Regions from separate parts of the Corallincola platygyrae genome, predicted to be linked through region 3. Evidence: predicted binding sites of a transcription regulator. Region 3 holds the regulator's gene; each other region holds the start of a gene.
The links. Region 3 encodes FNR, which switches genes on or off when oxygen is low (the NO sensors DNR and NnrR bind a similar motif). Its sites were predicted from a motif close to TTGATCTAGATCAA; they were not measured.
Positions count from the first base shown of each region.

Region 1: the regulator FNR is predicted to act here: its motif matches at 1,972-1,985, upstream of ABEA14_RS12645 (acetate kinase).
Region 2: the regulator FNR is predicted to act here: its motif matches at 1,126-1,139, upstream of gltA (citrate synthase).

Region 1 covers NZ_BAABLI010000014.1:304,853-308,132, reverse strand. Annotated here, with positions in the region: gene pta (phosphate acetyltransferase) at 1-537, opposite strand, end outside; gene ABEA14_RS12645 (acetate kinase) at 599-1,795, opposite strand; gene yfbV (terminus macrodomain insulation protein YfbV) at 2,108-2,551, shown strand; gene ABEA14_RS12635 (energy-coupling factor ABC transporter permease) at 2,565-3,209, opposite strand; gene pflA (pyruvate formate lyase 1-activating protein) at 3,220-3,280, opposite strand, start outside.
Region 2 covers NZ_BAABLI010000014.1:17,152-20,431, reverse strand. Annotated here, with positions in the region: gene sdhA (succinate dehydrogenase flavoprotein subunit) at 1-161, opposite strand, end outside; gene sdhD (succinate dehydrogenase, hydrophobic membrane anchor protein) at 158-508, opposite strand; gene sdhC (succinate dehydrogenase cytochrome b556 subunit) at 502-897, opposite strand; gene gltA (citrate synthase) at 1,338-2,621, shown strand; gene ABEA14_RS11385 (hypothetical protein) at 2,688-3,280, opposite strand, start outside.
Region 3 covers NZ_BAABLI010000014.1:134,418-137,697, reverse strand. Annotated here, with positions in the region: gene ABEA14_RS11930 (heavy metal translocating P-type ATPase) at 1-485, shown strand, start outside; gene ccoS (cbb3-type cytochrome oxidase assembly protein CcoS) at 482-646, shown strand; gene ABEA14_RS11920 (sulfite exporter TauE/SafE family protein) at 646-1,326, shown strand; gene fnr (fumarate/nitrate reduction transcriptional regulator Fnr) at 1,422-2,135, shown strand; gene uspE (universal stress protein UspE) at 2,279-3,211, shown strand.

The DNA.
Region 1 (3,280 bases), 170 kb from region 3:
GTCAACAGGTGCGCCAACCTTGTTAACGATCACGCCTAAGATCTGTTTGTTCTTGGAGCCACCCATATTACTTTGGGCAATTTCAACACGCTCGCGAAGCTGACCTGCGTCGTCGATACCCGGCGTTGCAACAAACACGACTTCAGCATCTAGCGCCTTAGCGATGTCAATGTTGGCGCGGTTCGCCCAGGGTGATCGGCGAGTAGGAACTAAGCCTTCGACAACAACTACATCGTCCTGACTGCAGTACTGCTGATAACGTGCGACAACTTCTTCGAGTAACACGTCTCGCTGGTCACTACTGATAAGGCTTTCAGCATAATGCATACGAAGCGGATCAGGTGGTGTCAGGTTGGTTGCGTTTTTGATAATGGCAGTGGAGCGTTCAGGACCTTGGTCACCGAGTCGCAACTGTGCAACCGGCTTGAAGAATCCTGCACGAGCGCCCTGGCGTTCCAGAGCGCGTACCATGCCCAGGCTGATAGTGGTGAGGCCAACGCCGCCACCGATGGGAATTAGCATGATAGTGCGTGACACTATAACTTCCTCTTGTCCTCTAACACATCAAAAAGCCCCGCAGTCGCGGGGCCTAGTGGAATTACTTCGCTAAGCGAGCGCTGTCACGTGCGATAACCAACTCTTCATTGGTTGGTATCACCAGCGCTTTAATCCGGCTGTTTGGCGTAGTAATTTCGCCTTCGTTACCGAAACGCGCAGCCAGGTTGGCTTCTTCATCAACTTCGAAGCCAAGAACAGGCAACAGGTTTAGGGTGTCTTTACGAATATCAGCAGCGTTTTCGCCAATGCCGCCAGTAAACACTACAGCGTCAATGGAAGGTAGTGAAGCTGTATAGCTACCGATGTATTTTGCCAGGCGGTAATTAAATACGTTGTGTGCGCGGATTGCTTCAGGCTTACCTTCTTTCAAACCATCTTCAACGTAACGACAGTCGCTGGTAACTTCTGTCAGACCAAGCAAACCGCTCTGCTTGTGCAGCATGTTGTTTACTTCGTCTAATGTGTAGCCCGCGTTGTCTACCAAGTGGAAGATGATCGCAGGGTCGATGTCGCCAGAGCGCGTGCCCATCACCAAACCTTCAAGCGGGGTTAGTCCCATACTGGTATCAACACTCTTGCCGCCTTCAATGGCACATACAGAACCGCCATTGCCCAAGTGACAAACAATCACGTTGGTCTCTTCAACTGGCTTGCCAAGCATGCGGGCTGCTTCACGGCTAACAAAGTAGTGACTGGTGCCATGCATACCGTAACGGCGGATACCGTGTTGGCGATACATCTTATACGGCAGGGCGTAGAGGTAAGCTTCCTCCGGCATTGTCTGGTGGAATGCAGTATCAAAAACGGCTACCTGAGGCAGCGCGGGGAAGGCCGCCTGCGCGGCGCGAATGCCGATAAGGTGAGCTGGATTGTGCAATGGTGCCAAAGTTGCACAAGCTTCAATACCTTCCACGACTTGCTCATCAATTAAGATAGACTGCGTGAAGCGCTCGCCGCCGTGTACTACACGGTGACCGATGGCAACCAATTGTTCTGCAAGTCCTTGCTGCTCATTGATTCGAGCAACGATAAAATCCAAGGCTTCGCGATGAGCGGAGCCAGCGCCAAGCTTCTGCTCGCTTTTTTCACCGTTGAGTTTCCACTTGATGCGAGCGTCGGCAAGATTTAAGCATTCTGCCAAGCCCGAGAGAATTTCATCACCATTATCAGCATCGATGATGGCGAATTTTAAAGAAGAGCTACCGCAATTAAGAACGAGAACTAAGTTGGCACTCATAATAGTCTTTCAGCCTGAGTAAATAGTCGTGGGGGATGATCACACCGTACCTGCTTAAAAAACCCTCTAATAATAGAACATAAATGCTAGATCATCAGTGGGATAGCGATACGTCGTGTGGGCGCGCGAAATATAGCTTGTTTGTAAGAAAATTACAAAAAATCTGCGGTCTCGCTTTAATTTAGGTCAAGTTTTGGGGGGTAAGTGATCGTCAAATGACATCACCAAATATTCTGGTGGATAGATTCTCTCAATTTACGGTCATATGGAGTACACTTAATTTACTAATAGACACGTTCTCGGAGCTACTGAGTGACAAAATTTCCAGCGCTAATCTCTCAAGGACAGCGATACATGGATACGTGGCCGATTCGGCCAGAACTCTTTCGTCACTTCCCCGAGTTGCGAGTCATCCAGTTCACCCGTTGGTCGATTAAATGGTTGCCCGGGTTTGCCATCATGTTACCCGCGATACAAATACTACTTGTGGAGAGTGTTTTCCTGCCACAAATGATCGCGATAAGCGTATTGTTGTTATCAATACCGTTCCAAGGGCTAATGTGGCTGGGGCACAGGTCTTCTGAGCCCCTCCCGCCGGCGTTGAGTTCATGGTATCGCGATATTCACGCCAGAATGGATGCAGAGGGCTGCCAGGTTGCACCAGCAAAAGCGCGTCCAATATTTATGGACATGGGTAGACTCTTAAAACAAGCCTTCAAGCAGTTGGAAGAGTCCAGGCTGCAGCGACTGTTTTAATCAGAGAAGTCTTTTAGTCCTTTCCCTCATTGAGATAGATGCGGTCGTCGTAGGTCTTTAGCCAATGCGGCTTGTAGACGGCCAAAAGTGTTATCGCCATTCCGTTAAGCAACCCTTCTGGGAACATTAGAAGGGGAGTCACGTTCAGATAGGTTAGCTGGCTTTGCCAGTCCCCACCAGTTATCCATATAAATGCCAGGTACTGGGCTATCAATGTCAATAGAATCGCCAATGCCCCGGTAATGAAGCCATTCACCAACAAATATATGAACAAGTGTCTGGGCAGGAATTTTTGACTGAGAAGCAGGGATGCTCTGGAAAAAGTGACTGGAATAATGCCCCAGATAACGAAGCTCAAACCCCAACTATTTAAACCGGCTCCAGTGGTCAGAAGAAAGATAAGGATGACCAGCGCTAAGCTCATCAATGCCAACCTGGCGCCAAGCAAAAGTGTTAGCGTAGTTGCGCACAGAAAATGAATAGTGAGCAGGGGATGTGGGGTGTATTTGAGAGACCAAATCAGCGCTACGATTGCCGTAGCACCGAAGAAAAGGTGCTGATAAAGCGGTACTGACGAGAGACGGGAGGCGAGAGTCAGAGGTCGGCACGTCACCAAAGCAACGATGCTGATTATGGTGGCGAATAAGGTTACCGACATCTTTCACTGCTTAATACATGACGTTATGACCGTAACTGGCAATAACCTCTTTGATGGCTTCCATCGTCTCT
Region 2 (3,280 bases), 120 kb from region 3:
GTAATACCACCCTGCGCTGATACTGTATGAGAACGAGTAGGAAATACTTTTGATAGCAACGCGCAAGACTTGCCTTCCTGGCTGATTTGAAGGGCAGCGCGCATACCTGCACCACCCGCGCCGATTACTACGGCATCGAATTCAAACGTTGGAATACTCACTTAACACCCCACAGAATAAACAAGCCAGCAGCTACGTAGCCAACCGCGGTAAGATTGATCAGAAATTGAAGTAGTGCTCTTAATGCTGCGCTCTTTACGTAGTCAGTCAGCACCTGCCACATGCCAATCCAGCAGTGAACCAGCAACCCGATCAAGGCAAGAAAAGTGAATATCTTCATGGCCAGCGAAGAAAACAGCCCCTTCCAAACATCGAAGGTAAGCTCAGGCGCAAACAGCGCGTAGCCAACAATAAACAGTGAATAAAGTGCCAGGACGATGGCTGAAGCACGTATCAGTACAAACTCATGGACACCGCTTCTACCAAACATTGATGCATTAGTTACCATACCCATACCCCCGCTAAAACGGAAAGAACAACAGTAATGGCGAAAACTACATGAGCAGAACGCTTACCACTGTCTAACTCTTCGAAAAAACCAATATCCTGCATCAAGTGGCGAACACCACCTGCAAAGTGATAAGCCAGTGCCGTCAGGATCCCCCAAAGGATAAAACTGACGAACCAACCATCAAGCAGTGCTTTCACTTGGTCAAAATGGGTCTGGGACGTTAAAGATTGATTTAGTAGCCAAAGCAAAATTGCTATCGCGAAAAACATTATCACACCACTTACGCGGTGAAGGATTGACGCGATTGCTGTCGCTGGAAAGCGTATTGTCGTGAGATCTAGGTTAACAGGTCTTTGTTTTTTCACTTCCGACTCACTCAGCTCCAAAGAGCCTCTATTTATTTTTTTAATGTCGTAATTATTTACGTTACAACCACCATATTACTTTCGAGATAATTGATTATTACCCCAAATTTGATAAGTGGATCACATTTCAAGCAAACAGTTGTTTGAATTGCACCATCTAGGAGCGTGAAACCCGCTTGCCATATGGGTTTGCGGCGGTAACGGCAGCCAGTATATCGGTGAGTTTTTTTTATTACAATTCTTTAAATTTTGATTTGTATCAGGGAGAATTCTACTCCCGTCTGAAATAAATCTCTGATACAAGAGGTGATGTACAGTCACTCGGATGCTCGAATGACTTAATATGCATCCAAGATGGGATTTGATGCGTAGTGAATTTGACAGTTGCTACAAACAACGGTTAATAATACTGCGCTTTATTTTGGGAGCATTATTACGATTCCAACAAGGAGAATCCTGAAATGACGGAGAAGAAAGCTGTTCTTCACGTCGGTGGCCAGGAGATAGAACTCCCCGTGCTTTCCGGTACCGCGGGTCATGACGTCATCGACATTCGAGCCCTCGGCAAACATGGTTATTTCACGTTTGACCCAGGTTTTCTGTCTACCGCATCTTGCGAGTCGACTATAACCTTCATCAACGGTAGCCAAGGTATCCTACAGCACCGAGGCTATGCCATTGACGACCTTGCCAAAAACGCAAGCTACTTAGAGGTATGTTACCTCCTGCTTTATGGCGAGTTGCCAAACAAGGCCCAATACGCTGAATTCAGTCGCATCGTGTCTGAACACACAATGCTCAATGAGCAGTTAACACGTTGCCTGCAAGGCTTCCGCCGTGACGCCCACCCTATGGCGATCATGTGCGGCATGGTTGGAACCATGTCAGCCTTCTACCACGACTCACTGGACATCGCTAATGAGCGTCATCGTGAAATAGCGGCTTATCGCCTTATTTCTAAGATGCCGACCATTGCCGCAATGTGCTTTAAGTACAACGTGGGTCAGCCCTTTATGTACCCACGAAACGACCTGTCTTATGCAGAGAACTTCCTGCATATGATGTTCGCAACACCATGCGCTGAGTACACACCAAATCCGGTGGTTGCTAAAGCGATGGACCGAATCTTCACCCTGCACGCCGACCACGAGCAAAATGCCTCTACGTCAACCGTACGCCTGGCAGGCTCATCTGGCGCTAACCCGTTCGCGTGTATCGCTGCTGGTATCGCGTCTCTTTGGGGACCTGCGCATGGTGGTGCAAACGAAGCATGCTTGAAGATGCTTGAAGAGATAGGCTCTGTTGAGCGTATTCCTGAGTTCATCGACCGCGCGAAAGATAAAGACGATCCGTTCCGCCTGATGGGCTTCGGTCACCGTGTTTATAAAAACCACGATCCTCGTGCAACAGTGATGCGCGAAACATGTCACGAAGTTCTGGACAGCCTTAACATTAAGGATCCACTGCTGGACGTTGCAATGGAACTGGAGCGCATTGCGCTGGAAGACAGCTACTTCGTTGAGAAGAAGCTCTACCCCAACGTAGATTTCTACTCGGGTATTATCCTGAAAGCAGTTGGTATCCCAACCAATATGTTTACTGTGATTTTTGCTCTGTCACGTACCGTGGGCTGGATAGCACACTGGAATGAGATGATGAGTGATGAAGGCCAGAAGATCGGTCGTCCTCGTCAGCTTTACGTTGGTGAAATCGACAAGTCGTTTAATGGCATTGAAGACAGATAACCTGTCTCGCTATTAAAAAACAATAAAGGCAGCTATTAAGCTGCCTTTTTCTTTTCCTTAAACCGACTAGCCGATCCAGCTCAAATAGATACCAGCAACAACCGCCGTTGCCGCAACCGTAGAGCGGCCCCAACACCAGTGAGAGCATTGAATCAGATGTTGTTGTGCGCGAAAACAGTTAGCCAGTAGTAATGCAGGTAGCGACATCGCTATCAGAATAAACGTCCGCAGAGCAAACAACGACACGGTAAGCAGCCCCGACAGGTAGAAAGCCAACATAAATCGGTTGGGATCTTCTATGCCAAACAGGGAAAGATCGCGGGAAAATCCAAACAACACCCCGGGGTGAAGTTCAACCATCCAGTCCATCAATAAGATGGGCCAGGGTAAGAACAAGCAGACAACCAATAATGATTTGCCTGTTAACAGCTCTTTTTTAAATTCGCCGGGAAATTGGAGCGATGCCCAGAGCGTGGTTACGCCTATGGTCAACCAAACGAAAGAGGCAGAGGGAACAACGTGTGCTGAGATCGAGCCTAATACGGTGCATACAAGTACAAAAGACAATGCGCCAATGAAGTACTTACCAAAAGATAAGCTGCGCCTGACTCGCATCAGATCTTCTGCTTTCCAACTAAACATTTTGCCTCGGTTGAGCG
Region 3 (3,280 bases):
ATATTCAGGCCACCGTGCTCACCGGTGATGATTCTGAGAGCCACTACCTTACGCTTTTGTCTGCAGGACTAAAACGCGATAACTATCACGGTGGCCAGCTTCCAGAGGACAAACTGTCTCATCTCAAATCGTTACAGGCTAAAGGTCATAAATGTATCGCGCTTGGTGATGGCATCAATGATGCGCCTCTACTAGCGGCAGCAGATTGCTCCGTTGCGATGGGCAGCGGTACGGATTTAGCAAAAGTGAGTGCAGATACCGTGCTGCCCAGCAACAAGCTCAGCGTGTTGCTGGCTGCATTGGAACTGGCTAAACGCACCGCAAGTATTACCAAACAAAACTTGGGCTGGGCGCTGGCATACAACCTGTTTATCATCCCGTTAGCAGTTAGCGGCTATATAGCGCCCTACTTTGCTGCGCTTGGCATGAGCCTGAGCAGCCTACTCGTGGTAAGTAACTCGATGAGGTTATTAAAAACCAAATGAGCATACTTTATATCTTGATCCCCATTGCCATCGTTTTTGTCTTTATCGCCATTGGCATTTTTGTCTGGGCAGTCAAGAGCAACCAATTTGAAGATCTTGAACGTCACGGCAGCGACATTCTGTTTGATGAAGATGAGCCGTCAAAAAGGGACAAACAATAGTGGAGCCACTGCTATATCAACTTGGCGCAGCATTTTCAGTTGGTCTTCTTAGCAGTGGACATTGCGCGGGCATGTGTGGCGGTCTCTCCGCGGCACTTCTATCCGGCTCAAACGAACGAACTTTTTTAAAGGCCCTGGCCTTATCTGCCGGCAGAGTTTTCAGTTACGCTGTGGCAGGTTTTCTGGTCGCACTCACGGCATCTGCTCTAACGCAACTAGCCGAAGCGAAGCACTGGATAGTGACAACCCAGATACTTGCCGGTGTCATGGTGATTTTAGCTGGGTTATACATTACAGGCTGGTACCGTGGCCTAACCTACATCGAGCGCGCAGGTGCAGGAATTTGGAAACGTCTTCAGCGTCTAGCAAAAGCTTTTTTGCCTATCCGTACGATTCCCACTGCATTCTGTTACGGCCTCGTTTGGGGATGGCTACCGTGCGGGCTTGTCTACAGCACGTTGACCTGGAATTTATCTGCAGAAGCGGCATGGCACGGCGCAGCCGTTATGTTTTGTTTCGGACTGGGTACGCTTCCATCTATGTTGTCCCTAGGCATGTTGGGAAACCGTGTTGCAAAACTATTAAGTAATCGAGGGTTTCGTAACCTCGCGGGAGGATTTGTGATCGCTTTGGGGTTGTTTACACTCTTATCCGCGCTTGATCGCAGCACTTGGTTCTAAACATGTGAAATTGAGTGTATCATTAATTAACTGAGATCAATTTTAGGTAAAGTATGGGATACGATAAAGCCAGTGGAGCAGCAGGCTCACGAGTTATGAACGGCGCGTGTGCGATTCATTGTCAAAACTGTAGTATCAGTCAGCTCTGCATACCCTTTACGCTAAATGAAAATGAACTCGACAAGCTTGACGAGATCATTGAACGTAAAAAGCCAATCCACAAAGGCGATGAGCTTTTCCAGGCCGGTGACGAACTAAAAGCGCTTTATGCCATTCGTTCGGGCACAGTTAAGAGCTATACCATCACTGAACAAGGCGAAGAGCAAATCACTGCTTTCCACCTTGCCGGTGATATCGTTGGCTTTGATGCAATCAACACGGGTCAGCATCAGAGCTTCGCACAAGCACTAGAAACCGCCATGGTCTGTGAAATTCCCTTCGAAACCTTGGATGATCTATCCGGCTCAATGCCAAAGCTGCGTCACCAGGTAATGCGACTGATGAGCAACGAAATTGTTGGTGACCAGGAAATGATCGTGCTGTTGAGCAAGAAAAGCGCAGAAGAACGTTTGGGTGCTTTTATCTACAGCCTTAGCCGCCGTTTTGGTGAGCGTGGTTTCTCTCCTAAAGAGTTCCGCCTAAGCATGACCCGAGGCGATATTGGTAACTACCTTGGTCTTACGGTTGAGACTATTTCACGCTTACTTGGTCGTTTCCAGAAGAGCGGAATGATAGAAGTAAAAGGCAAGTACATCACGGTACTTGACGACGATCAGCTCACTGAATTGGCGGGTGCGTCAAACGAATAAACATCTAAGTCGCTGGATCTTCTAATGGTTGATCCAGCGCAACCCTCCCCCCTATCACTTTCTCTCTAAAAGTCCTACATTTAACTACGAGCCCAGTGTTCTATCCTTAGCTCTGTTCTACTCTTTTAGGGTTTGGAGGATGTATGGCCAACTTCACATCAATTCTTGTTGTGGTTGATCCCACACGAAATGAACAGCCCGCGCTTAACCGAGCTGTTGAACTCGCCGTAAAGACCGGTGCAAGCCTGAAGGTCTTCCTAGCTATTTACGATTTCTCTTATGAAATGACCACTATGCTTTCGGGTGAAGAGCGTGAAGCGATGCGAAGTGGTGTTATTGCACAAAGAGAAGAGTGGTTGTCTGAACTAGTTGAGGCGTACAGCGATAAGTCGTTAACCATTCAGGTTAAAGTCGTATGGCATAACCGCCCCTTTGAATCAGTTATTGAAGAAGTGCTCAAAGATGGCCACGACATTATTATCAAAGCGACCCACGAACACGACAAGCTGAAATCCGTCATTTTCACCCCTACTGACTGGCACTTGATGCGTAAATCCCCTGTGCCCGTGCTTCTCGTTAAGCAACACGCCTGGCCTGCCAATGGCAATATTCTTGCGGCAGTGAATTCAGGAAGCGAAGAGGAAGCACATATATCCCTGAACGAACAGATCATTACTGAAGCCAACGATATGGCGGGCCTGCTGAAGGCCGACGTCCATTTGGTCAATACCTACCCCGGTACTCCTGTAAATATCGCCATCGAAATTCCAGAGTTTGATCCTAAGTCATATAACCAGGCAGTATGCGACCATCATGTCAAAGAGTTGCATAGGGAAGCGGAAAAACATGGCGTTTGTACCGCAAATTGCCACGTCAAAGAAGGTTTGCCTGAAGACGTTATTCCCCGCCTGGCTGAAGAGCTTGATGCAGAGTTAGTTATCCTGGGTTCTGTTGGACGAACCGGACTTTCCGCTGCCCTTATCGGCAACACAGCGGAACATATTATCGATAGCCTTAACTGTGATGTTTTGGCCCTAAAACCAGAAGGATTTGTATCACCTATACAACTTGAATAAGTCGGCAATCCTGACGCAGCAGCACACCCTACACATAATTACTAAAAGGGGTGATTGCAATTATTCACA